3 regions of the Bacteroides cellulosilyticus genome follow, and region 1 is predicted to be linked to each of the others. Evidence: riboswitches for the same ligand, from Rfam matches in the RefSeq annotation. Region 1 holds a riboswitch; each other region holds the start of a gene.
The links. A riboswitch is a leader RNA that binds a small molecule or an ion and turns the genes downstream of it on or off. The one in region 1 is predicted to bind cobalamin.
Positions count from the first base shown of each region.

Region 1 (8,172 bases):
ACGGCCGACTCTACCTCCATGCTCGACCTGCGTACAATAGCCGACTGGACCATCCGTCCGCGCTTGCTCTCTACGGGCGGTGTGGCACAGGTAGCAGTACTTGGCGGTGATATAAAGGAATATCAGATACAATTAGATCCGGAACGGATGCGGCATTACGGTGTTACGCTGAATGAAATCATGACTGTAACCCGCGAAATGAATCTGAACGCAAACGGTGGCGTGCTATATGAATATGGTAACGAATACATTGTGCGTGGAGTACTTTCTACCGACCGCGTAGATCAACTGGCACGTGCCGTAGTACGTGGTGGAACTGCTTCGGGTAATGCTCCTATCTTACTGGAAGACATTGCAGATGTACATATCGGAGCAAAGTTACCCAAACTGGGTACAGCATCCGAACGGGGCAAAGCCGCCGTATTGTTAACTGTAACCAAACAACCAGCCACCAGCACACTGGAATTAACGGATAAATTAGAAGCATCTTTAAAAGACTTGCAGAAGAACCTGCCACCGGATGTAAAAGTCAGCACAGACATCTTCCGCCAGAGCCGCTTTATCGAAAGCTCTATCGGAAACGTACAGAAGTCCTTGTTTGAAGGAGGTATCTTCGTTGTGATTGTCCTATTCCTGTTCCTTGCGAATGTACGTACAACGGTGATCTCATTGGTTACACTACCGCTTTCATTGATTACTTCACTGGTGACGCTGCATTATATGGGCTTCACAATTAATACAATGAGTCTCGGTGGTCTTGCCATCGCTATCGGTTCGCTGGTGGATGATGCCATTGTGGACGTGGAGAACGTATATAAACGGCTCCACGAGAATAAGTTGAAACCTGTGGAAGAACGACTTTCCATATTGGAAGTAGTATTCAACGCATCGAAAGAAGTACGTATGCCTATTCTGAATTCCACGCTGATTATCGTAGTCAGTTTCGTACCGCTGTTCTTCCTCACCGGTATGGAAGGCCGCATGCTGGTTCCGCTGGGTATTGCGTTCATTGTAGCATTGGCAGCTTCTACGGTAGTGGCATTGACAGTTACACCAGTACTTTGCTCCTATCTTTTAGGAAAAGACAAGAAGAAGGAACAGAAAGAGAGCAGCGACTCGTTCGTAGCACGCAAGATGAAACAGTGGTATGGTGCTGCATTGGCATTCGTACTGGGACATAAGAAGATCGTACTGGGCAGTACAATCGGTTTGTTCGTAGTTGCCCTGGTATGTTTCTTCACATTGGGACGTTCGTTCCTGCCACCTTTCAACGAAGGTTCGTTTACGATTAACATATCTTCCTTACCGGGTATCTCTCTGGAAGAAAGCAATAAGATGGGACATCGTGCTGAAGAGTTATTACTCAGCATTCCCGAAATACAAACCGTTGCCCGCAAGACCGGACGTGCCGAACTGGACGAGCATGCGCTTGGTGTGAATGTTTCGGAAATAGAAGCTCCGTTCGAATTGAAAGACCGTTCACGCAGTGAGTTGGTTGCCGAAGTACGCGAAAAGTTAGGTACTATCGTAGGGGCAAATGTGGAAATCGGCCAGCCTATCAGCCACCGTATCGATGCTATGCTCAGTGGTACGAAAGCCAACATCGCAATTAAACTGTTTGGTGACGACCTGAACCGTATGTTTACCTTGGGTAATGAAATCAAAGGTGCCATCCAGGATATTCCGGGTATTGCCGACCTGAATGTGGAACAACAGATAGAACGTCCTCAGCTTATCATTTCGCCCAAGCGGGAAATGCTGGCTAAGTTTGGTATCTCATTACCAGAATTCTCTGAGTTCGTGAATGTATGTCTTGCTGGTGAAACCGTATCACAGGTATACGAGAAAGGTAAAAGTTTCGACCTTACCGTACGTGTACGTGATGATCTTCGCGACGAAATGGAGAAGATACGCAACTTGATGATAGATACCAGTGACGGAAAGAAAATACCTTTGAACTACATCGCAGAAGTGCGTTCTGCCATGGGACCGAATACCATCAGCCGCGAGAACGTGAAACGTAAAATCGTGATCTCTGCCAATGTTGCCGACCGCGACCTGCGCAGTGTGGTGAATGATATTCAGGCCCGTGTGGACAAGGATATTAAGTTGCCCGAAGGGTATCATCTGGAATACGGTGGCCAATTTGAGAGCGAACAGGCAGCAAGCCGCACGTTATTGCTTACATCGCTGATGAGTATCGCGGTTATTTTCCTTTTGCTTTATCATGAATTCCGTAGCGTGAAGGAAAGTGCGATTATTCTTATCAATCTGCCGTTAGCATTGATCGGTGGTGTATTTGCTTTGTTGATGACAACGGGAGAAGTGAGTATTCCGGCTATTATCGGTTTTATTTCACTGTTCGGTATCGCTACCCGAAATGGTATGTTGCTGATCAGCCACTACAACCACTTGCAACGGGAAGAAGGAATGGGAGTATATGATAGCGTTATACGCGGTTCAATGGACCGGTTGAATCCGATTTTAATGACGGCATTGTCTTCTGCTCTCGCTCTTATTCCATTGGCACTGGGAGGAGATTTACCGGGTAATGAAATTCAAAGTCCGATGGCGAAAGTTATCCTTGGCGGTCTTTTAACTTCCACGTTCCTGAACGGTTTCATCATTCCGATTGTTTATCTGATGATGCACCGGAAACCAGCGAATTAACATCCATATAACCATTAACAATATCAAATAATGAAACGAATTCTGATATTTAGTATTATCACCTTTTTCCTATATGCGGGGATGCGCGCACAATCGGTCGACATAGACGAAGTGCTGCGCCGCATCGAAGCGAATAATAAAGAGTTGCAGGCCAACGCCCAACTCATCACTTCGCAGAAATTGGAAAACAAGTCGGAGAATAATCTTCCCGACCCAACCCTTTCTTATTCTCACCTGTGGGGAGCAAAAGATAAGGACGAAACCATCGGCGAGCTTGTTGTTTCACAAAGCTTCGACTTCCCTACGCTCTACGCTACGCGTGGACAAGTGAACCGTCTTAAAACCGGTGCACTCGATGCACAATCCACCGCTTTCCGCCAGCAACTGTTGCTTCAAGCCAAGGAAATATGCCTCGACATCCTCATGTTGCAACAACAGCAAAGGCTGCTGGACGAACGTCTGAAACAGGCAGAAGAACTTTCCGCCTATTACAAGAAACGTTTGGAAACAGGAGATGCCAATGTTTTGGAAACCAATAAAATCAATCTGGAATTGCTGAACGTTCGTACAGAAGCACGAACCAACCGCACCACCTTGGAAAACAAATGGCAAGAACTGACTGCATTGAACAGCAACCAGCCATTGCAAATCTCTTCTCTCAGCGAATATCCGCTGCATCCACTACCGGCTGATTATGAACAACTGCGTGAAGAGGTTATCGCGTCGGATGCTGCCTTGTGGTCACTGAGCAACGAAAGCGCTGCTGCCCGCAAACAAATTTCTGTCAGTAAACAAGGCTGGCTGCCTAAGTTGGAGTTAGGTTATCGTCGTAACACCGAATCGGGCACTCCGTTCAATGGTGTTGTGGTGGGCTTTTCTTTCCCCATCTTCGAGAACCGAAATAAGGTGAAGATAGCCAAGGCACAATCCATGAATATAGATTTTCAGAAAGAGAATGCGACTTTGCAGGCAGAGTCTTCATTAGCACAGCTTTATCGCGAAGCTCAATCCTTGCAAGCTTCCATGCAGGAATATCAGGAAGCCTTCAGCTCACAACAAGATCTCGCATTGCTGAAACAAGCCCTTACAGGTGGACAAATCAGCGTGATAGAATTCTTTGTGGAAGTTTCTGTGATTTATCAAAGCAAACAAAATCTGCTTCAACTGGAAAACCAGTATCAGAAGGTGATGGCACAGATTTATAAGAGTAAGTTGTAAAAACAGTATATTATAACGAAAGAGGGCTTGAATGTTCAGGCCCTCTTTTATCATTTATTATAGTTTCGTAATTTTCCCCATAAAAAGAATTGCTCCCGTACTCTTTTCCTTAATTACGAAAGCAAAAGGACGGTCTACATAGAAAGATATAGGAGTAGATGGCCCGGCAGAAGTTTCCAACATTCCACCAACTGTAACAGCCGCTGCTTCAGTACCTTCCTCATCTACATTTACATAAGTAAATTGCTGCAAAAGCCCAATATATAACTCGGCAGCCGACATTTTAGAGAAATCAGCCTTATAACCATCAAAGGCATCCTTCATCCCCATAGCAACCATATCCTCTATGAGCATCTTGTCATACTCCACTTTGAAACGGGGAAGTTTAACCTGCAATTGCCTGCTCGACAAAGCTGCATTCCATTCCTTCCAGTTTTCATAAGTCAACTCGGACAAACTCTCATCTAAAGTCTTATCCACGGCAGGCAATAAGAGCACCATACTGAAAGCTTCATTGCCATACGGCAATTCTGCGATGGAGAATGCTGAGTTCTGAGCATAATTAAACGTTTCTGTCTGATTCATCATGTTCACTTTCTGCTCAGTACCATCAGAATTAGTAAAATTTTCCTGGCGAGTATCCGATTTTTGGAATTGACTCTTCCAAATGCCTTTGAAGTAGAGTGCATTAATCAAATACATACGTGCATCTTCCGGTATTCTCTGTATAACCTCTTTTATACAATTATTCGTCTGCTCAGCGCACCACCGGTTAATCACATCCTTCGCTGTGGGAGATGTAAAATCAAGTTCCTGTACCTGGGCATCATACATCTTCTTATTCACCTCCACAAAAGAATCGTAAACTTTAAAACCTTGTTTTACCCAAATAGAATTGGCGATTCCTAATTGAGTGGTATTATCTAAATCCAATAAAGCTGAAGTTAGCTTTTGATTATAGTTATTCAGATCATCAAGAGAGAAAGAAGCGGCAGGAAATCCCAATACGTTCTGCATTTCAGTAAGCGTATTGCCCGAAGCTCCGTTAGTAATCATTGATAAGCAAAGTGATGCACTCAATGGAGACACAAAAACATTCGGTTTTTCCTTTTCGGTACTGCACACCTGATCGAAGAAACGGAAAGCAAAGTCTGTACCTTTGTCCATTAAATCTTGTTCCGCACGGGTGAGATTGATGTCTTGACGTGGTTTTGGTTCCGGTTGAGAGGGGGTCTCATCATTTTGACAAGCTGCAAGGATACTGAGTAGGCTTAGCGCAGCAATAGTTTTCTTTAGCATAAGCATTATAGTATTAGTTTTCTATTAAGTTACTCTGTTAGAATAAATGCATAAATTTATAAAATACTGCACCACATTACAAATTAAACATAAATCTTTCCTATCTTTGCTCCCGGTTTTGTTGGAGTATGCTTTTCGGTATACTCCATGAAAAGGGAATTGGGTGTGACTCCCAAACAGTCCCGCTGCTGTGATCTCCTATTGCAGGATTTGCCAATCACCTGTGCCACTGCCAATATTCGTATGGTGGGAAGGCGGCAAATCCGGAGTAAGTCAGAAGACCTGCAAAACCGATCATTTTTTATGCCTTCGAGGAAAGGGCATGAGGTGTATCTATTTTATAGCTTTCTGTATATGATAAAAGATAATCTATGTCGGTACATCTGGCTACGGTTTTGTTTGTGTTGCCTTGTGTGCTGTTTTTGTGCCAGCCTGCAAGCACAACAGACGGGAGACTCCATTACGGGAAAAGTACATGCCATTCCGGAAGTGGGGATAAAAGGTCGGCGTGTGCCACGGGCTCTCTCAGCAACCGCCCCGCTCCAACAGATGAAGAAAACTGATATGGAACGTTTGGGAGTATCGGATGTGGCCGATGCAGTTCGTCATTTCTCGGGAGTCAGCGTTAAGGATTATGGTGGAATTGGTGGATTAAAGACTGTTTCTGTACGCAGTTTGGGAGCGCAACATACAGCAGTCAGCTATGATGGAGTGACTGTCAGTGATTGTCAGTCAGGGCAGGTAGATATCTCCCGTTTTTCGTTAGACAATGTTTCCGAACTGGAACTCAGCATTGGTCAGAGTGATAATATTTACCAGACAGCGAAGATGTTTGCCTCTGCCGGTGCTTTAAGTATCGAAACCGCACGTCCGGATTTCAGTAACCGACCTTTCCGGTTGCTTGCAAATATGAAAACCGGTTCTTACGGGCTTGCTAATCCTTCTCTATTTTATGCTCAGAAATTAAGTAACCGTTTCAGTCTTTCTGCCTATGCTGATTATTTACGGGCGGACGGCAATTATCCTTTCAAAATGTGGAATGGGAATAAACTGATTGACTCCAAACGAAACAATAGTGATATAGAGACTTATCGGGCGGAATTAAATTTGTTTGTAACTCTGAATGAGAAACAGGATTTGAAAGCCAAAGTTTATCTCTTTGATTCGGAAAGAGGGTTACCCGGCGGAGTGATTTATGACAATCCGTATGCTGCCGAAAGACTATATGACCGTAATTATTTCGGCCAATTGAAGTATGAGAACCGATTCTCAGAGAAATGGAAGCTACAAGCAAGTGGAAAATTTAACTTCAGCTGGAACCGGGACTATAATAATGAATCTTCCGGCATTACAGACAATCGTTTCCGCCAGACTGAGACTTACTTATCCGCTACCCTATGGAGCGAACCGGTAAAAGGGTTATCTTTCTCATTAGCACAGGATTTCGCCTATAACTATTTGTCAACAACTTTACAGAACAATCAATATCCGGAACGTTTCACCTATTTAACAGCAATAGCCACACACTATAAAAGCAACCAATTTTCTGCTACCGCTTCTCTGCTGAATACTTATATTACAGAGAATGTACGGACAGGAAAAGCTGCTGCAGACCGTAAACGCCTTTCACCCGCTGTCAGCCTGTCGTGGAAACCTTTTGATTTTGGTCTACGTTTCAGGGCTTCATACAAAGATATCTTCCGTACGCCGACATTCAATGATTTGTATTATCTGATAATTGGCAACCATAATTTAAAGCCTGAAGTTACCCGGCAATTCAATGTAGGTACAACGTGGAATTCTACTTCATTGGAATTTATCGACTATCTAAGCCTTTCAGTAGATGCTTATTATAATCGGGTGAAAGATAAAATCGTGGCAATACCCACTATGTTTATCTGGAAGATGATGAATTTAGGTAAAGTCGAAACTATTGGTACGGATATTAACCTGGCAATTGAAAAAGAATTAGCAGAACATTATAAGTTATATCTCACAGGAACTTACAACTTCATGCAAGCGGAAGATATTACCGACCGTAATTCTAAAATATGGCGGAATCAGATTATATATACTCCGAAACATTCAGGTTCGGGAAGTCTGACTTTTGAGAATCCGTATGTCAACCTTACTTATAACATAATGTACGCTTCGGAACGCTATTCGATTGCCCAGAACATTCCGGAAAATCGTATTAAATCTTACACTGACCACAGTATAGCACTCTCGCATACCTTTAAATGGAAGAAGCAGTCACTACGCATACAGCTGGATGCCTTGAATCTGAGTGATAAAAACTACGAAATAGTCCGCTTCTACCCGATGCCCGGACGCAATTACAAAGTAACAATCAACTATAAATTATAAACTAAAAACAGAAACAATGAAGAAGTATTGGTATAAAACCGCCATGTTGGTTATGGCATTAGGAGCATTTACCGCATGTAATGATGATGACGAACCGAAAGGACCGGAAGGACCAATAGCTCCTGTCAATGGAGCGTATGTCATCAATACAGGAAATAATAAAGCTAATAACGGCACTATACAATGGTACGACAGGGATCAGAAAACAATAAGCACAGACTTGTTTGCTGCTGCCAACGGGGCAGGTATCGGTGATGCGCAAGACTTGTGCATATACGGTTCTAAAATATATATCACTTGTACTAGTTCTGCAAAGATTGAAGTAGTAAACAGAGCAGATTTTACCCGTATACAGACTTTGGCTCTCTCTAATGGCGAACAACCCATCAATCCACGATACATGACAGCTACCGGAGGAAATGTTTATTTCACCGCATATGATGGCACCGTATCACGCTTGGACACCACAAGCCTCTCCATCACCGGAAAGATAGAAATAGGAGATCATCCGGAAGCATTGACTTCTGCAAATGGAAAACTTTATGTAAATCTGTCAAACTATAACGCAGATGGCACCGGCAAGTACGTGGCGGTTGTCGATATTGCTACTTTCAAGAA
Region 1 covers NZ_CP081903.1:6,806,107-6,814,278, forward strand. Annotated here, with positions in the region: gene K6V21_RS26130 (efflux RND transporter permease subunit) at 1-2,670, shown strand, start outside; gene K6V21_RS26135 (TolC family protein) at 2,701-3,888, shown strand; gene K6V21_RS26140 (serpin family protein) at 3,946-5,187, opposite strand; cobalamin riboswitch at 5,289-5,492, shown strand; gene K6V21_RS26145 (TonB-dependent receptor plug domain-containing protein) at 5,542-7,554, shown strand; gene K6V21_RS26150 (YncE family protein) at 7,571-8,172, shown strand, end outside.

Region 2 (8,172 bases), 650 kb from region 1:
AAGCATGAATGGTGTTTTTCCGGCTACTTATGAAGGGGTGCGTGCGTTGAAAGGGGTAGGGGACTATACTGCTGCGGCTATTTGCTCATCCGCCTACGGTATGCCTTATGCTGTGGTGGACGGGAATGTCTATCGTGTGCTTTCCCGCTATTTCGGCATTGATACGCCAGTGGATAGTACGGAAGGCAAGAAATTGTTTGCTGCTTTGGCAGATGAGATGATGGATAAATCGCAGCCTGCTGTCTACAATCAGGCGATAATGGATTTCGGTGCCATACAGTGTACGCCGCAATCACCGAATTGCCTGTTTTGCCCTTTGGTTGACAGTTGCTCCGCCCTGAAGGAGGGCACGATAACGAAGTTGCCCGTAAAGCAGCATAAGACGAAAACCACCAATCGTTATTTCAACTATATATATGTACGTGTGGGCGCGTGTACCTACTTACATAAGCGGACGGAGGATGATATCTGGAAAAATCTTTTCGAATTTCCGCTGATAGAAACGGAAGCGCCTGTGACGGAAGAAGAGTTTCGTGAATTGCCGCAGGTACGCGCGCTTTTTGCAGACGGGGAAGCTTCGGGACTGCGCTTAATCAGTGGAAATGTGAAGCATGTGCTCTCCCACAGGGTGATTTATGCTAATTTCTATGAAGTTGTTTTACCGGAAAGTTCCACTTCTTTTTCTGCCTTCCAGCGGGTGAAAACAGAGGATTTGGAGCAGTATGCGGTCTCTCGCCTGGTGCATGCCTTTCTGGAGAAATATCTATAAAAGTTGCGCTAACTCTTGCATTGTGTGATTATTCTGTTTAATTTTGGCAGCAAATTCAAATAAAAAGAAAAAAGGCTTATGTCAGTAAATAAAGTAATATTGATTGGAAATGTAGGTAGAGATCCTGAAGTAAGATACCTTGATTCCGGTATCGCTGTGGCTTCTTTGCCTTTGGCTACTACAGACCGTGCATACACATTGGCTAACGGTACGCAGGTACCCGAACGGACGGAATGGCACAATCTGGTACTTTGGCGCGGACTGGCAGAAACAGCCGAAAAATATGTGCATAAAGGGGATAAACTTTATGTGGAAGGCAAAATACGTACCCGTTCATATGATGACCAAACAGGTGCAAAGCGCTATGTTACGGAAATCTTTGTGGACTCTATGGAGATGTTGAGCCCCAGAGGAACTGCTGCACTGGGTGCTGCCGCTCCACAACCGGGTATGTCACAAGGTACTCCCGCACAACCCATGGCACAATCGCAGGCAACTCCTGCACAAGATAATACAACGGACGATTTACCGTTCTAATTGTTTAACTAAAACCAAGATCTTTGGACCCAGACGCTTATTTATGCCAGTTGGCAGATGTTTTTAATGGTATATCCGTACATAGCCCTACTATTTCGGCAATTATCGCCATTGTGTTGGCAGGTTTGCTGTTGCTCGTATCAGGCTTTGCCTCAGCTTCAGAAATAGCCTTTTTCTCTCTTTCTCCATCCGACCTGAACGCCATTGATGAGAAGAAACACCCCTCGGACGAGAAGATTAGTAAACTCCTGGATGATACGGAAAGGTTGCTGGCAACCATCCTGATAACAAACAATTTTGTGAATGTGACCATTATCATGCTCTGCAACTTCTTCTTCATGAGTGTGTTCGAGTTTCATTCTCCTATTGCGGAATTTCTGATACTGACTGTCATCCTGACCTTCCTTCTGCTTCTTTTCGGTGAAATCATGCCGAAGATTTATTCAGCCCAGAAGACGTTGGCTTTCTGCCGCTTCTCCGCTCCGGGTATCTGGATGTTTCGTTCCCTTTTTTATCCGGTAGCTTCTATGCTGGTACGTTCCACTTCATTCCTGAACAAGCATTTTGCCCGTAAAAACCATAATATCTCGGTAGACGAGCTTTCTCATGCCCTTGAACTGACGGATAAGGCGGAACTGAAGGAAGAGAATAATATTCTGGAAGGTATCATTCGTTTTGGCGGTGAAACGGCGAAGGAGGTGATGACTTCCCGTCTGGACGTAGTTGATTTGGATATTCGCACGCCTTTCAAGGATGTATTGCAATGTATTATCGAAAATGCTTACTCCCGTATTCCTATTTACTCTGAAAACCGGGACAATATCAAAGGTATCTTATATATCAAGGATCTGCTGCCCCATTTGAATAAGGTGGACTTCCGTTGGCAATCGCTGATACGTCCGGCCTATTTTGTTCCGGAAACTAAGATGATTGACGATTTGCTGCGTGATTTTCAGGCCAATAAGATTCATATAGCCATTGTGGTTGATGAATTTGGCGGTACGTCGGGAATTGTGACAATGGAGGATATCATCGAGGAGATAGTCGGGGAGATTCACGACGAATATGATGATGAAGAACGTACGTATGCAGTGCTGAACGATCATACGTGGGTGTTTGAAGCCAAAACTCAGTTGACGGATTTTTATAAGATCACGAAGGTGGACGAGGAAGTCTTTGATGAAGTGGCGGGTGATTCCGATACGCTTGCAGGATTATTGCTGGAGCTGAAAGGTGAATTCCCTGCCCTGCATGAAAAGGTTACCTACGATCACTATGAATTTGAAGTCCTGGAGATGGATAACCGCCGTATTCTTAAAGTGAAGTTCACCATCAATACTCCTCCGTCGGATTCCGATAAGAAAGATTGATTTATAAAATAATATGTCTCTTTTCATACAACATACGTATCCTTCATATAAGTGGGGAGTCTGGAAGATGGACGAAACACAGGATGAATTGCTGAGCATGCTTCCGCAACAGGAAACATACCTGGAAGGGTTGCAGCGTTTCTCAGCTGAACATCGCCGTTTGGAATGGCTGTCGGTTCGTGTGTTGCTGTTCACTTTGCTGGGAGAGGAAAAGGAAGTTGCTTACTATCCCAGCGGGAAGCCGTATCTGGCAGATAAATCTGCATCTATCAGTATTTCTCATACGCGTGGGTATGTATCGGTGATTATCGGTGAAGCCGGTAAGGAAGTGGGCATTGATATAGAGCAATACGGTGAGCGGGTGCATAAGGTGGCGCATAAATATATGCGTGCTGATGAACCTCTGTCTTCGTATCAGGGAACGGATACCTGGGCTTTGTTGCTCCATTGGTCGGCCAAAGAAGTGATGTTTAAATGTATGAACACGCCGGAGGTTGATTTCCGGGAGCATCTGCGTATTTTTCCTTTTACGGTTACTGAAAAAGGGGCTTTCTCGGCTGAAGAGTACAGAACGCCGGGACAGCGTAAATTTGAAATTCACTATATGTTGCATCCGGATTTTGTGCTGACCTGGCAAGTTGATTAATCTTAAAAGCATGATATTATGAAACTACAACACTATTTTTGTCTTCTTCTTTTCTGTTTGCCTCTACTGGCTTATGCACAGTCGGATAAAGCTGTCACGGTAAGCTATGAACGGTCTGCCAAAGGGGAAGTGACTTTCTATGCCGAAACTAGGTTGCATACGCCTTATACGGTATCTATGACTTTTTCCCGGTTGAGTAATACGACTTTTTCCGAAGGAGAGGTTTATGATGCTGTTATTCATTATGGTAAAACACGACTGTTGACTTTGCGTCCGTCTACGGAAAATGCTTCGATTGGATTCTCATATCGCTATACCTGTAAAAAAGGAAATAACCGTTTGAAGACGGATACTAATTTTGTCTACCTTTTCCCTTTGGCGCCTGGTAAGGTGGTTCGTGTTAACCGGATGGTGGCTTTAGAGAAATTCCTTGGGAAAGAAGGAGAGAAACGTGTTACAGGACTTGGCTTTTCTACAATTGCCGGTGATACCATTTTTGCTTCCCGTGGCGGGCTTGTGACCGAGATTGTTGATAATGCCGCTTCCACTTCTGAAAACACATCGTTCCATTCGACGGAAAATTATCTGGAAGTTTTCCATAAGGACGGAACTTTTGCCCGTTATAAATTATTCCAGAATGGAGGGATCTTTGTTTCTCCGGGTGAAGAGGTGATTCCGGGACAGCCGCTTGGCATCATTGGCGGAGAGAACTACAAGCAGGGTTCCCATTTGCGTTTCAGTATTTATTGTCCCGATCAGCCGGATTACTCGTATGTACCTGATTTTTGTCTTTCTCAGGAGGAAGTAGGCAAGCCTGAACCTCGTGTGATGTATAAGTCCTGGCATCCTGTCGCGGTTGTTGTGCGGGAGATGAGTAAGAAGGAGAAGAAGAAATTTCTGTCAAAGGAATGATTTGTTGACAAAAAGATAGTAAAGTATTTGCTAAATCTTGTGTAAATGCTTATATTCGACCCGTAGAAATTCTTCTACGGGTCTTTTTGTTAACTAAATGTCAAAATAATAAGCAAGCACTATGGAATTACCTTTTGCAGAGTCTTGGAAAATTAAAATGGTGGAACCCATTCGGAAGAGTACCCGCCAGGAACGTGAACAATGGCTGAAAGAAGCCCATTACAATGTGTTCCAGCTGAAATCCGAGCAAGTATATATCGATTTGATAACCGACTCCGGTACGGGAGCAATGAGCGATCGCCAATGGGCAGCGATGATGCTGGGCGACGAAAGTTATGCAGGTGCTTCCTCCTTCTTCAACCTGAAAGAAGTGATCACCCGTCTGACTGGTTTTGAATATGTCATTCCCACCCATCAGGGACGTGCAGCCGAGAATGTGCTTTTCTCTTATCTGGTACATGAGGGAGATATTGTTCCGGGCAACTCTCACTTTGATACCACAAAGGGACATATCGAGGGCCGGAAGGCCATTGCTTTGGATTGCACCATCGATGAAGCGAAGAATACTCAGTTGGAAATACCTTTTAAAGGCAATGTCGATCCTGTGAAATTGGAAAAAGCATTGCAGGAGCATGCTGACCGTATACCGTTTATCATCGTTACCATTACGAACAACACGGCCGGCGGACAGCCCGTATCCATGCAGAACCTTCGTGAAGTCCGTGCTCTTGCGGATAAGTATAATAAACCTGTATTGTTTGACTCCGCACGTTTTGCGGAAAACGCTTACTTCATCAAAATGCGTGAAGATGGCTATAGCGGTAAAACGATAAAGGAAATTACGAAAGAGATGTTCGACCTGGCAGATGGTATGACTATGAGTGCCAAGAAGGATGGTATCGTCAATATGGGAGGCTTCATTGCTACACGAAAAAAAGATTGGTACGAAGGTGCCAAAGGCTTTTGCGTGCAATATGAAGGGTATCTTACTTACGGTGGTATGAATGGTCGTGACATGAATGCACTTGCCACAGGACTGGATGAGAATACGGAATTTGATAATCTGGAAACCCGCATCCGTCAGGTAGAATATCTGGCAAAGAAGTTGGATGAATACGGTATTCCTTATCAGCGTCCAGCAGGCGGACATGCCATTTTTGTGGATGCAACGAAGGTACTGACGCATGTACCGAAGAAGGAATTCCCGGCACAGACTCTAACGGTTGAGCTATATCTTGAAGCCGGTATCAGAGGATGTGAAATCGGTTATATTCTGGCAGACCGTGATCCGGTTACCCGTGAGAACCGTTTTACCGGACTGGATTTATTGCGCCTGGCTATTCCCCGCCGCGTATATACGGATAATCACATGAATGTAATAGCAGTAGCGTTGAAGAATGTTTTCGACCGTCGTGAAAGTATTACTAATGGAGTCCGTATTACTTGGGAGGCTCCCCTGATGCGTCATTTCACTGTTCAATTGGAACGTACATAACTACTTTCTTTTTCATAATACAAATGAGGTTACCCGAATTCATATGTTGAAGGGGTAACCTCATTTCTTTTATTTATCTTCTTTCTCGTTATTCATTCTGTAACTTAATGCTCCTGACGGGCATTTCTTGATTTGAGCGATCAATTCTTCCGTCGTTGCATTTTCAGCCGTTATCCACGGTTTTTCTTTCGGATGATACACATTCGGAAGGGTCTTGGTACAAATGCCTGCATGTTGGCACAGGCCGGGTTGCCAGATGATGGTCACTTCCCCGTTCGTATATTCTTTCTTTATATTCATAACTATTTATTATTGAATGTGAATACCTTTCATTACAATTCTTTTCCATTCGGGATGTTTGTGAATGTATCCCGCTACAAACGGGCAGAGAGGTACTAATCTAAGTCCTTGTTTTTCTATATCTTTTAATGCTTTTTCTACTAACTGGCTGCCGATGCCTTTACCACCCAGTTGAGTGGGTACTTCGGTGTGTGTCAGGTAAATCTCCCCATTCGTTGATTTTATATACTCAATCTTTGGAGTATATTTATCGACATGGAACTCATATTGGTGACGTTCTTCATTGTCGATCAGTTCATAATCTGCTTCCATAACTCTTCGTATTAATTGTTTACTGTATGTATAACACGCGGATGATGAAATTTGTTTTGGGAAAGTTACAGAATAAAATGTCCGGGCGAAATCCCTTCGACCGGACACCATTCAAATAAACTTGGCAGAGTTTATTGTTCCTTACTTTCTTTGAAGCAGAGTGGATGAATGAAATGATGGGACGATTTGCCCGTTTCATTTAGACTCAACGCTTTTTCCTCGAAAGCAGTGATAAAAACAGTGCATGGCAGGTCTTCTGACTTGTTTCTGTTGCCAGGCGCCTTCCCGGAAGCGGACTTCCAGTGGCTATTGGTAGTTTGCCTGCAACCTATCATGAAACTTACAGCAGCGGGACTGTTCAGGATTTGCACCTGATTCCCTTTTAATTACCGTCTCCGAACAAAGACAGTAAACCAATGCATCGCAAAGATAAGGAAAAAAGTGATTAGTGGTTAGTGATAAGTGATTATTTTTTTATGCAATCACAAACCGCTAATCACTAATCACTTACCACTAACCGCTTCTTACTTTTCCTTTGCCAGCGTGAATACGAATTCCAATCCGCCACCCTGGTTGTTCTTGGCCGAAATGGTACCTCCATGGATGATTACCGAGTTCTTTACGATAGCCAATCCCAATCCCGTACCGCCCAGTTTGCGTGAGCGTCCTTTATCTACCCGGTAGAAGCGTTCGAATAAGCGGTTCAGATGTTCGGGAGAGACACCTACGCCGGTATCGGCAAAACTGAAATAGTAGAAATTCTCGTCCTCGCGGAAACAGCTGATGTTGATGCGTATATCCGTGCCTGCATAAGCAATGGCATTGTCCATCAGGTTGCGGAAAATGGAGTATAGCAGGGAGTAGTTTCCCCGTAGTTGTATCTTCGGTTTTAGGGAGTTGACTACGGTGATATGCTTTTCTTCCAGTTCCAGGGATACCTCGTTTACGATATTGCCTACCAACAGGCTGATGTCTACTTTCTCCATGTCGATCATGTTGGCGGCTTCGTCCATACGCGTTAATACGGAGATGTCGCGTAGCAGTCGGCTTAGCCGATTGCTTTGAGCATAGCATCGCTCCAGGAATGTCTGCATCTTCTCCCGGGAGATGTTTTCATTGTTGACGATGGTTTCCAAATAGCCCTGTATACTGCTGACCGGGGTCTTCAGTTCATGTGCAATGTTCTGTGTCAACTGGCGTTTCAGGCGTATCTGCTCTTCTTCCTGGGTGACGTCGTTGATGGATATCTCGAAGCTTAAGTCCTGGAATATAATACATTCTACAATAAACATACGTCCATTCTTATTGATGCTGATAGACATACGCTTTTCTTCCTTGCCCGGACGCTTGGGAGTCTTGTTGATGAAATCCGTGATTTTCTGGAACTCACTGATGGAGAATATTTCCTCTGTTGTTTGCAGGTTGGAGTCCGAAATCAGGTTGCTATACTGTGTAAACAGGTTGTTGACCAGGATTTCTTTCTTGTCCTTATTGAATACGCCCAATCCTTCATGCGAGGTTTGTAAGTGGGTGATCAATTTCTCCCGCTCAATGTATAGTGCCTCTTTGGTTTCCCGCAGTCGCTTGTATATTTGGATGATATGTTGTGAAATCTCTCCCAGTTCGTTGTGTGGGAAGGCGGATTGCATATCTGTTTCCACAGGCTCATTCTTATCGGCACGTTTGGCAAACTCGCGTAGCTGATTGATGGCTGTCCCCAGTTTAGAGGTGAATTTGTAGAAGATGAAAATTAATAGTAATGATACGATGAGGGTAAACCAGATGTAGTGCTGGTCTGCTGCAAGGTGTCTTACAAGGTTCAGGTCGTAGG
Region 2 covers NZ_CP081903.1:6,152,882-6,161,053, reverse strand. Annotated here, with positions in the region: gene mutY (A/G-specific adenine glycosylase) at 1-769, shown strand, start outside; gene K6V21_RS23745 (single-stranded DNA-binding protein) at 848-1,306, shown strand; gene K6V21_RS23740 (gliding motility-associated protein GldE) at 1,330-2,676, shown strand; gene K6V21_RS23735 (4'-phosphopantetheinyl transferase family protein) at 2,690-3,322, shown strand; gene K6V21_RS23730 (M23 family metallopeptidase) at 3,341-4,234, shown strand; gene K6V21_RS23725 (tryptophanase) at 4,356-5,729, shown strand; gene K6V21_RS23720 ((4Fe-4S)-binding protein) at 5,799-6,029, opposite strand; gene K6V21_RS23715 (GNAT family N-acetyltransferase) at 6,039-6,341, opposite strand; cobalamin riboswitch at 6,570-6,774, opposite strand; gene K6V21_RS23710 (sensor histidine kinase) at 6,866-8,172, opposite strand, start outside.
Region 2: it holds a riboswitch for cobalamin, as region 1 does, so the genes downstream of both, K6V21_RS23715 (GNAT family N-acetyltransferase) here and K6V21_RS26145 (TonB-dependent receptor plug domain-containing protein) in region 1, are expected to answer to the same signal.

Region 3 (8,172 bases), 2.4 Mb from region 1:
ATAACCGGCTGCAATCATGATCTGTTCTTTCACTAAGTCCACACCCACCACTTCTTCGGTAATGGGATGTTCCACTTGCAAACGGGTGTTCATTTCCAGGAAATAGAAATAACGGTGCTTATCAACCAGAAATTCGATAGTACCTGCACCCGAATAGTTCACTGCTTTGGCGGCAGCCACAGCCTTCTCTCCCATCTCTCTGCGTAATTCCGGAGTGAGGAAGGGAGATGGACTTTCCTCCACAATTTTTTGATTTCTACGCTGAACAGAACATTCGCGATCGAATAAATGAATCACATTGCCATGATTATCACCCAATACCTGAAATTCAATATGATGGGGTTCCTCCACAAATTTCTCCAGATATACCGTATCGTCACCAAAAGCAGACATAGACTCCGAGCGGGCGGTATTGTAAGCCTCAACCACTTCATCCTCACTATGTATCAGTCGCATACCTTTTCCACCACCACCCATAGAGGCTTTCAGCATCACGGGATAGCCGATCTTATTACATATCATCACAGCCTCCCCGGCACTCTGCAAGGGTTGTTCCGTACCGGGAACTACCGGTACTCCGGCTGCAATCATGTGTTTACGGGCTGAGATTTTATCACCCATCGCTTCCATTGTTTCGGCAGAAGACCCGATAAAAATAATGCCTTCTTCTTTGCAACGACGGGCAAAGTCGGCATTTTCAGATAAGAAACCATATCCGGGATGGATGGCATCCGCTTCATGCTGCCGGGCAGCACGAATTATATTCTCTATATTCAAATAACTGTCTCTGGAAGCTGCCGGACCTATCAAACAGGCTTCATCGGCATACATGACGTGTTTTGCTGCACGATCCGCTTCCGAATAGACAGCTACTGTACGTATTCCCATCTCTTTGCAGGAACGCATTACACGTACAGCAATCTCGCCTCTATTGGCAATCAATACTTTTTTAATCATTGTTCTTCTGTTTATCGCAAAGGGGTGCATCACATACATCCATAACAATACCCTCTTTGACTGCCGTCAGACAGTCATGACATAAACAGCCCGGATAATTCTTTTGCAAATAAGCACGTTGCTGCTCATTCAGTCGTACCGTAGCGCAATGGCATGACAAAATCCGATCGTGCATACACTCAAAGGTTGCACCACAACGCGGACATACCTTTTTCATAGGCATCCCTCTCGCATTAATTAAATTAAAACAATTATTCGTTCGTACTGTTCCCCTAATCCCACGAGTAGCAACAGACTTTAACGAATGGCAGGTCTTCTGACTGACTCCCTTTCTGATTCCTTCCCGGCCTCCAATTCACAGCCAGTGGCTAAAGTATTTATCAAGAAAGTTATGGAGCTTCACAGCAGCGGGACTGTCCGGGATTTACACCCGATTCCCTTTTAATCCAAATGACAGAAATGTTCATCCGAAACCAATTCGGGGCAAAGATAGTGGAAATTATCATTGGAGATGCTTTTTAAAACAAAAAATATAAGCAGGGAATATTTTTTTCTATCATCCGTTGGATTATTGATTTTATTTCTAACTTTGTCAGCGATAACGGTTTCCAAATCACCGCAAGCGTGAAACGGAATTAAAAGGGAATCCTGTGAAAATCAGGGACTATCCCCGTAGCTGTAAGTTTCATCTCCCTACCATGTGGAGAAAAGATTGTGGCATTCTTTAGCCACTGGTCCTGCAAAGACCGGGAAGGCGCCACAACGGAAACAAGTCAGAAGACCTGCCGATATCTGTAATCATTCAGGCTTTCGGGTGAAAAGCGATAGAGTGCATCCTCCAAGATTCATTTTATTACTTACTCTCCTTATTTTGTCGTTTGATTTAGTATAGCTAACTAAACAAAGAATATTTATTTGTTAAATCTTAAATTACAGGTATGATCAATTCGGAGACTTTCATCGTCAAAAGAGATGGGAAAAAAGAAGCGTTTTCACTTGATAAGATCAAGAACGCAATTAGTAAAGCATTTTTATCTGTCGGCAGTTTTGCCACACAAGATGTGATCACCAACATACTCAGCCGCGTGAACATCAGTGATGGAACCAGTGTAGAAGATATACAGAACCAAGTAGAAGTGGCACTGATGGCTGAACACTATTACAGTGTAGCAAAAGCGTTCATGCTATACAGACAGAAACATCTGGAAGACCGGGAAGTACGTGACAAGCTCCGTTTCCTAATGGATTACTGCGATGCCTCCAACCCTGCCACCGGTAGCAAGTATGACGCTAACGCCAATGTGGAAAATAAAAATATAGCCACACTGATAGGCGAACTCCCCAAATCGAACTTCATCCGTCTGAACCGCCGTTTGCTGACTGACCGCCTGAAGGACATGTACGGCAAGGAACTTTCAGACCGCTACATCGAATTGCTGAACCAACACTTCATATACAAGAATGATGAAACCAATCTTGCCAATTATTGCGCAAGCATCACCATGTATCCGTGGCTGATCAGCGGAACCGCATCCGTAGGCGGTAACTCCACGGCACCCACCAATCTGAAGTCTTTCTGCGGAGGATTCATCAATATGGTATTTATCGTATCGAGTATGCTCAGCGGCGCCTGCGCCACACCGGAATTTCTGATGTATATGAATTATTTCATAGAAAAAGAATACGGAGAGGATTACTATAAACATCCGGAACAACTTGCCGACCTTTCCTCCAAACAAAGGACCATAGATAAAATAATCACCGATTGTTTTGAACAGATCGTATATTCCATCAATCAACCTACGGGGGCACGGAATTTTCAGGCAGTATTCTGGAATGTAGCTTACTATGATCAATATTATTTCAATAGCCTTTTTGAACATTTCGTCTTCCCGGACGGAAACGCTCCCCATTGGGAATCATTGAGCTGGTTGCAAAAGCGCTTCATGAAGTGGTTCAATAAGGAACGTACCAAAGCCATTCTTACCTTCCCCGTAGAGACAATGGCTTTGCTGACCAAAGACGGAGATGTATTGGACAAGGAATACGGTGACTTCACGGCCGAAATGTATGCGGAAGGGCACTCTTTCTTTACATATATGAGTGATAATGCCGACTCGTTAAGTAGCTGTTGCCGCTTGCGTAATGAAATACAGGATAATGGATTTAGTTACACCCTGGGAGCAGGCGGCGTATCTACCGGATCAAAAAGTGTGTTGACTATCAACCTGAACCGTTGCATCCAGCATGCAGTGAAATCCGGATTGCTTTATCATTTCTTCCTTGAAGAGGTAGTAGATCTGGTACACAAAGTACAACTGGCCTATAACGAAAACCTAAAGCATCTGCAAAGCAAAGGAATGTTGCCTTTGTTCGATGCCGGATACATTAATATGGGACGCCAATATCTGACAATCGGTGTAAACGGGCTGGTGGAAGCCGCTCAATTCATGGGAATTGAAATCAACGATAATCCTAAATATGAAGCTTTTGTGCAGGAGATTCTGGGAATAGTTGAAAAATACAATAAGAAATATCGAACGAAAGATATACTCTTTAACTGCGAAATGATACCGGCTGAGAATGTAGGCGTAAAACATGCCAAATGGGACAAAGAAGCCGGTTTCCAGACATTCCGCGAGTGCTATAACAGCTATTTCTACATTGTAGAGGATGAGTCGCTGAACGTCATCGATAAGTTCCGTATGCATGGACACAGGTACATAGAGCACCTGACGGGTGGTTCGGCACTCCACATGAACCTGGAAGAGCATTTGAGCAAAGAGCAATACAGACAATTACTTCGGGTAGCCGCCACTGAAGGCTGCAATTACTTTACTTTCAATATACCTAACACGGTTTGCAACGAATGCAACCACATTGACAAAAGATACTTGAAAGAGTGTCCGGAATGTCATAGCCAGAACGTGGATTATCTGACCCGCGTCATCGGCTACATGAAACGAATCAGCAATTTCTCTCAAGCCCGGCAAAAGGAGGCTGCCCGAAGATATTATGCTGAAGTACACTGATTACGACATTGTTTTTCAGGAGATACCGGATGAGGTGACATTGGCAATCAACCTTTCGAACTGTCCGAACAGGTGTAAAGGTTGCCATAGTCCCTATCTGCAACATGATGTCGGAGAAACACTGACAGAAGAAAACCTTTCCGTACTTTTACAAAAGTATGGAAAGGCTGTTACATGCGTCTGTTTTATGGGAGGAGATGCAGATCCTTATGATGTAACGTATTTTGCCAATTTTCTACAGCAGCAACAGATTGCCCCGGTTAAAGTGGGCTGGTATTCCGGTAAGTCGGAACTGCCTGACGGGTTCCCGATCCGGAACTTCCAATACATAAAACTTGGGCCTTACGTAGAAAGCCGCGGTGGTTTGAAGTCTGAACAAACCAACCAGCGGCTTTACAAGATTGTACAAGGAGAAATGAATGATATTACTTACCGGTTCAGGACAAAGAGCTAATCTCTTTCTGCCTGAACCGGAATTACAAAGTCTTATTCAAACCGAAGGACAAGGCGTCCCGTTTGCGGGCCATCCACCCATTTAGGTTGTGAAGAAGGACCGCACAAATCCGTGGAGTTTACTTTATTACGCACCGGAGGAATTACATTCAAAACAGAAATTCCGCTTTCGGGAAGTGTATACAGTAACCGGTCACGACCATCACGGGGTTGATATACTCCGATATAGGAATCAGGAGTTTCATTCGTCAGGCTGATGGTTCCCTCTTTCGTACGAATACTCATCCAGGAGACACTGCCAAAATATCCTTTGAATTCAGGATAGGTGAATGTCTCACCCGGAATAGGATCGTTATAATCATTCTCCCAGATATCATACTGCGTGCCATGAATACGATTCTGCCATACACGATACGGACCTGCTCCCAACCAACGCTTGCTGAGCACTTGTCCTTCAGGATAATCAAAGCAAATACCCATCAGGTCTACCACACCGGAGAAGTTGTAGGTATAATCAAGAGTAGCCATGCCATCCGGATGAATTGTCCACTGAGCTTTGTCTAAATTGCCCAGTTTATAATTAGCGGTGAGGATCAGATTACCCCCCTCTTCTTTTACATCCAGTTTCGTGAAGACTGCCGCGTCGGGAAATTCTGTGTAAGTACGGTCCTTTGCCTTGGCTTTTTCGTCGTCATGATTATAGAACTGATCCAGGGAACGGTCTGCACGACGTGCACCGATAAAACGGGGACCGTTGGCAAAACTAATCTTACGGTTATTGACGGATACATCTTTCAGCTGCCCGTCTTCCTTTGAAAAGACAAAAGTACGTCCGTTTGCTTTTACCGTAATGCCTTTTTCTGTTTCCGTATAGGATGCACGGCCGGATGATGCAGAAAACTGTTCTGTTTCCCGGTTCAGTTTATCTACGGGGAAAGTCCAGCGCCATAGCTCATGACCATATTTATCTATAGCTGTCAGGAAAAGAGCATCCGCTTCGGGAAGAATAGGAGTCTTGATATCCACCACTCCCACTCCATGGGCTGCTACATCGCTTCCCTGCACTTCACCTTGTTTCAGAATCCGGGTAGTTGTATTGGAAACATCCGTTACTGACGGGAACTTCACTTGCTGCCAGATAAAACGACAGGTGTTCAGGTTCAGATAATCATAACGGTTCTCGACAGAGAGTCGACCGTTGAAATTCCGGTCGATAGCGGTATTCATAACCTGCACCGGGCTCCATAGCTGCTTGATAGTGTAATAGCTGCCTTCCTTTTCATGGTGAGGGCCTACAATTCCGTCAGCTCCGAAATTTCCCTGATTGTCTATGAACCCGTCCATATCCACACGCTTCACGCCTTCATCCGCCAATACCCACAGAAAACCACCGATACAACGCGGATGTTTACGCATCATTTCCCAGTAATCATACAGGCCGGCACCATGGCCTCCGTCGTACAAACCGTGCAGGAATTCAGTAGGCATAAAGATTTCCGGCAGGCGCATGTAGTTCTGACTTTCTCCATACGAACGATAGTGCATGGTTTCGAAACCGGAGAAGTTACCTTGCGGATGGATGACCGGGCGTTTCTGCAGATCGTATTTATGGAATTCTCCATCCAGTTCAACGTTCCAGCCTTTTTCATTACCATTGCTCCACCAGATAACGGACGGATGGTTCACATCACGTTCTATCATGCCTTCAATCAGACGTACTCCCGTAGGGGTGTCGTACTTGCCATGCCAGCCACCCAGTTCATCCATAACATAGAGTCCAAGAGAGTCGCACGCTTCCAGAAATTCCGGGTCCGCCGGATAGTGGCTCAGACGGACAGAATTCATATTCATGCCCTTCATCAGAAGTACATCTTCAATATTCTTCGCTTTACTCAAGGTACGACCGCTTTCGGGACGGAAACTATGACGGTTGACACCACGCACATTGATACGCACCCCGTTCACGTACAATCCGTCACTTTCACGAACTTCGATAGTACGGAAACCGAATGTCTCGGTCGCATGATGCAGGACTTTGCCTTCTTTATCCAACAGGGAGAATTGAGCTTTATAGAGGTTTGGGGTTTCTGCGGTCCATAGGGCGGGGGCAGAAACATTCAATTGCAGAGTAGTCCAGTCGCTTCCGGCTTTTAGGGGTACGGTGGTATCTGCCAGTTTCTTCCCTTTACCGTCCAAAATCTGTGCACGGATACTCATTCCGTCACCGGAGATATTCGTGTGGCAATTGGCACGGAATGATCCGTCCATTTGCGCGTCAATGGCGATATGGCGGAGGTTGACGGCAGGTTTTACTTCCAGAAATACCGGGCGGAAGATACCGCCAAAGTTCCAATAATCGGCGCGCCGTTCGGCAAGGTTCACACTGGCATTCTCACTCTCTTTGGAAACTGTTACTTCCAACAGATTCTTCTTGCCATATTTCAGTAAATCCGTGACATTATATGAAAAGCGATAGAAGGCTCCCTGGTGTTTCGATCCTGCCTTACGTCCGTTAACCTTAACTTCCGTATCGGTCATGGATGCTTCGAACACAAGGTTCACCTGCTTGCCACGAAATTCTTCGGGAACTTCAAACTCATATTTATACATTCCTTTCTCACCGGCAATGCCTTCGGGAAAGGCTTTACCATAAAAACTGATTCCATACTGATAGGTACCAAAACCCTGCAACTCCCAGCAAGACGGGACACCTATTTTCGTCCATTTACCGGAGTTACGTCCGTCAGTACAGAAAAAGTCCCATTCTACCATATCGTCACATCCGTGGCCGGAAAGGTATTGTCGCTCTGTCTGCGGAAATGTCTGGGCAGTCAGGGTGGTGGCTAATGCCAGGGTTGATAATAAAGTGGTTACTTTTCTCATTGTTACTTTCATTATTGGTTAGTTATAAATCTTTTCACCACAGAGGACACAGAGGACACAGAGGTTATAATTATCTCTGAATTAGAAGTCTAAAAAACTCTGTGTCCTCTGTGCCCTCTGTGGTGAAATAGTTCCTTTCTATACCGTTATTCTCATGTACTGATACCAGTGCGGCGCTGGTAATCCGTATATGCAAGGTATGTTCCTTCTTATCAATGGCATACTTCTTCAGTACGCCCGGCCCGCAACTGCTGTTACCCAATCCAAGTACAGCGGCATCCAAACTCAGGATAACCTCAGAACGTGGTTTCAAATTACAGTCATGCGTTTCTTTATATAAATCCTGTGCGGTATAGTGCAGGGCAGAAGCAGAAAAGACATCTTCCACAGCATCGATACGAATACCTTTACCATGCCTGTCGGTCAGCATAAGGCGACGCACTTCTTCCTTATTTCCACTATCTTGCGGGCGGGGATAATGTACATACTGGTCGGCAACCGATCCTTTCCAAAGTCCGACAGCAGCAGAAGTCTTACGGTCAGGATAATTATCCTGCGGACCACGCCCCTGCCAGATAAAAGTACGATAATCGGATGAAAGGCAGAATGCTATTCCCAAGCGGGGTAATTCGGGCAGAATTCCTTGCGGTTGGAAAGTAGTTTTCAAGTCTATGGTTCCATCGGAAAGGATAGTATAAAGATACTTTGTCACGATCATACCTTCTTTATAGCGATTCCTGGTTTGAACCCGGACAATGACCGCTCCGTCCTCACGGATCTCATGCTTCAGAAAGTCCAGACTAATACGAGGATTATCCATTTGATGCAAGCTCCAGTCTTTAGCCAA
Region 3 covers NZ_CP081903.1:4,376,734-4,384,905, reverse strand. Annotated here, with positions in the region: gene accC (acetyl-CoA carboxylase biotin carboxylase subunit) at 1-957, opposite strand, end outside; gene K6V21_RS16220 (cysteine-rich CWC family protein) at 950-1,180, opposite strand; cobalamin riboswitch at 1,246-1,450, opposite strand; cobalamin riboswitch at 1,543-1,762, shown strand; gene nrdD (anaerobic ribonucleoside-triphosphate reductase) at 1,896-3,989, shown strand; gene nrdG (anaerobic ribonucleoside-triphosphate reductase activating protein) at 3,973-4,443, shown strand; gene K6V21_RS16205 (glycoside hydrolase family 2 TIM barrel-domain containing protein) at 4,476-7,325, opposite strand; gene K6V21_RS16200 (glycoside hydrolase family 2 TIM barrel-domain containing protein) at 7,396-8,172, opposite strand, start outside.
Region 3: it holds a riboswitch for cobalamin, as region 1 does, so the genes downstream of both, nrdD (anaerobic ribonucleoside-triphosphate reductase) here and K6V21_RS26145 (TonB-dependent receptor plug domain-containing protein) in region 1, are expected to answer to the same signal.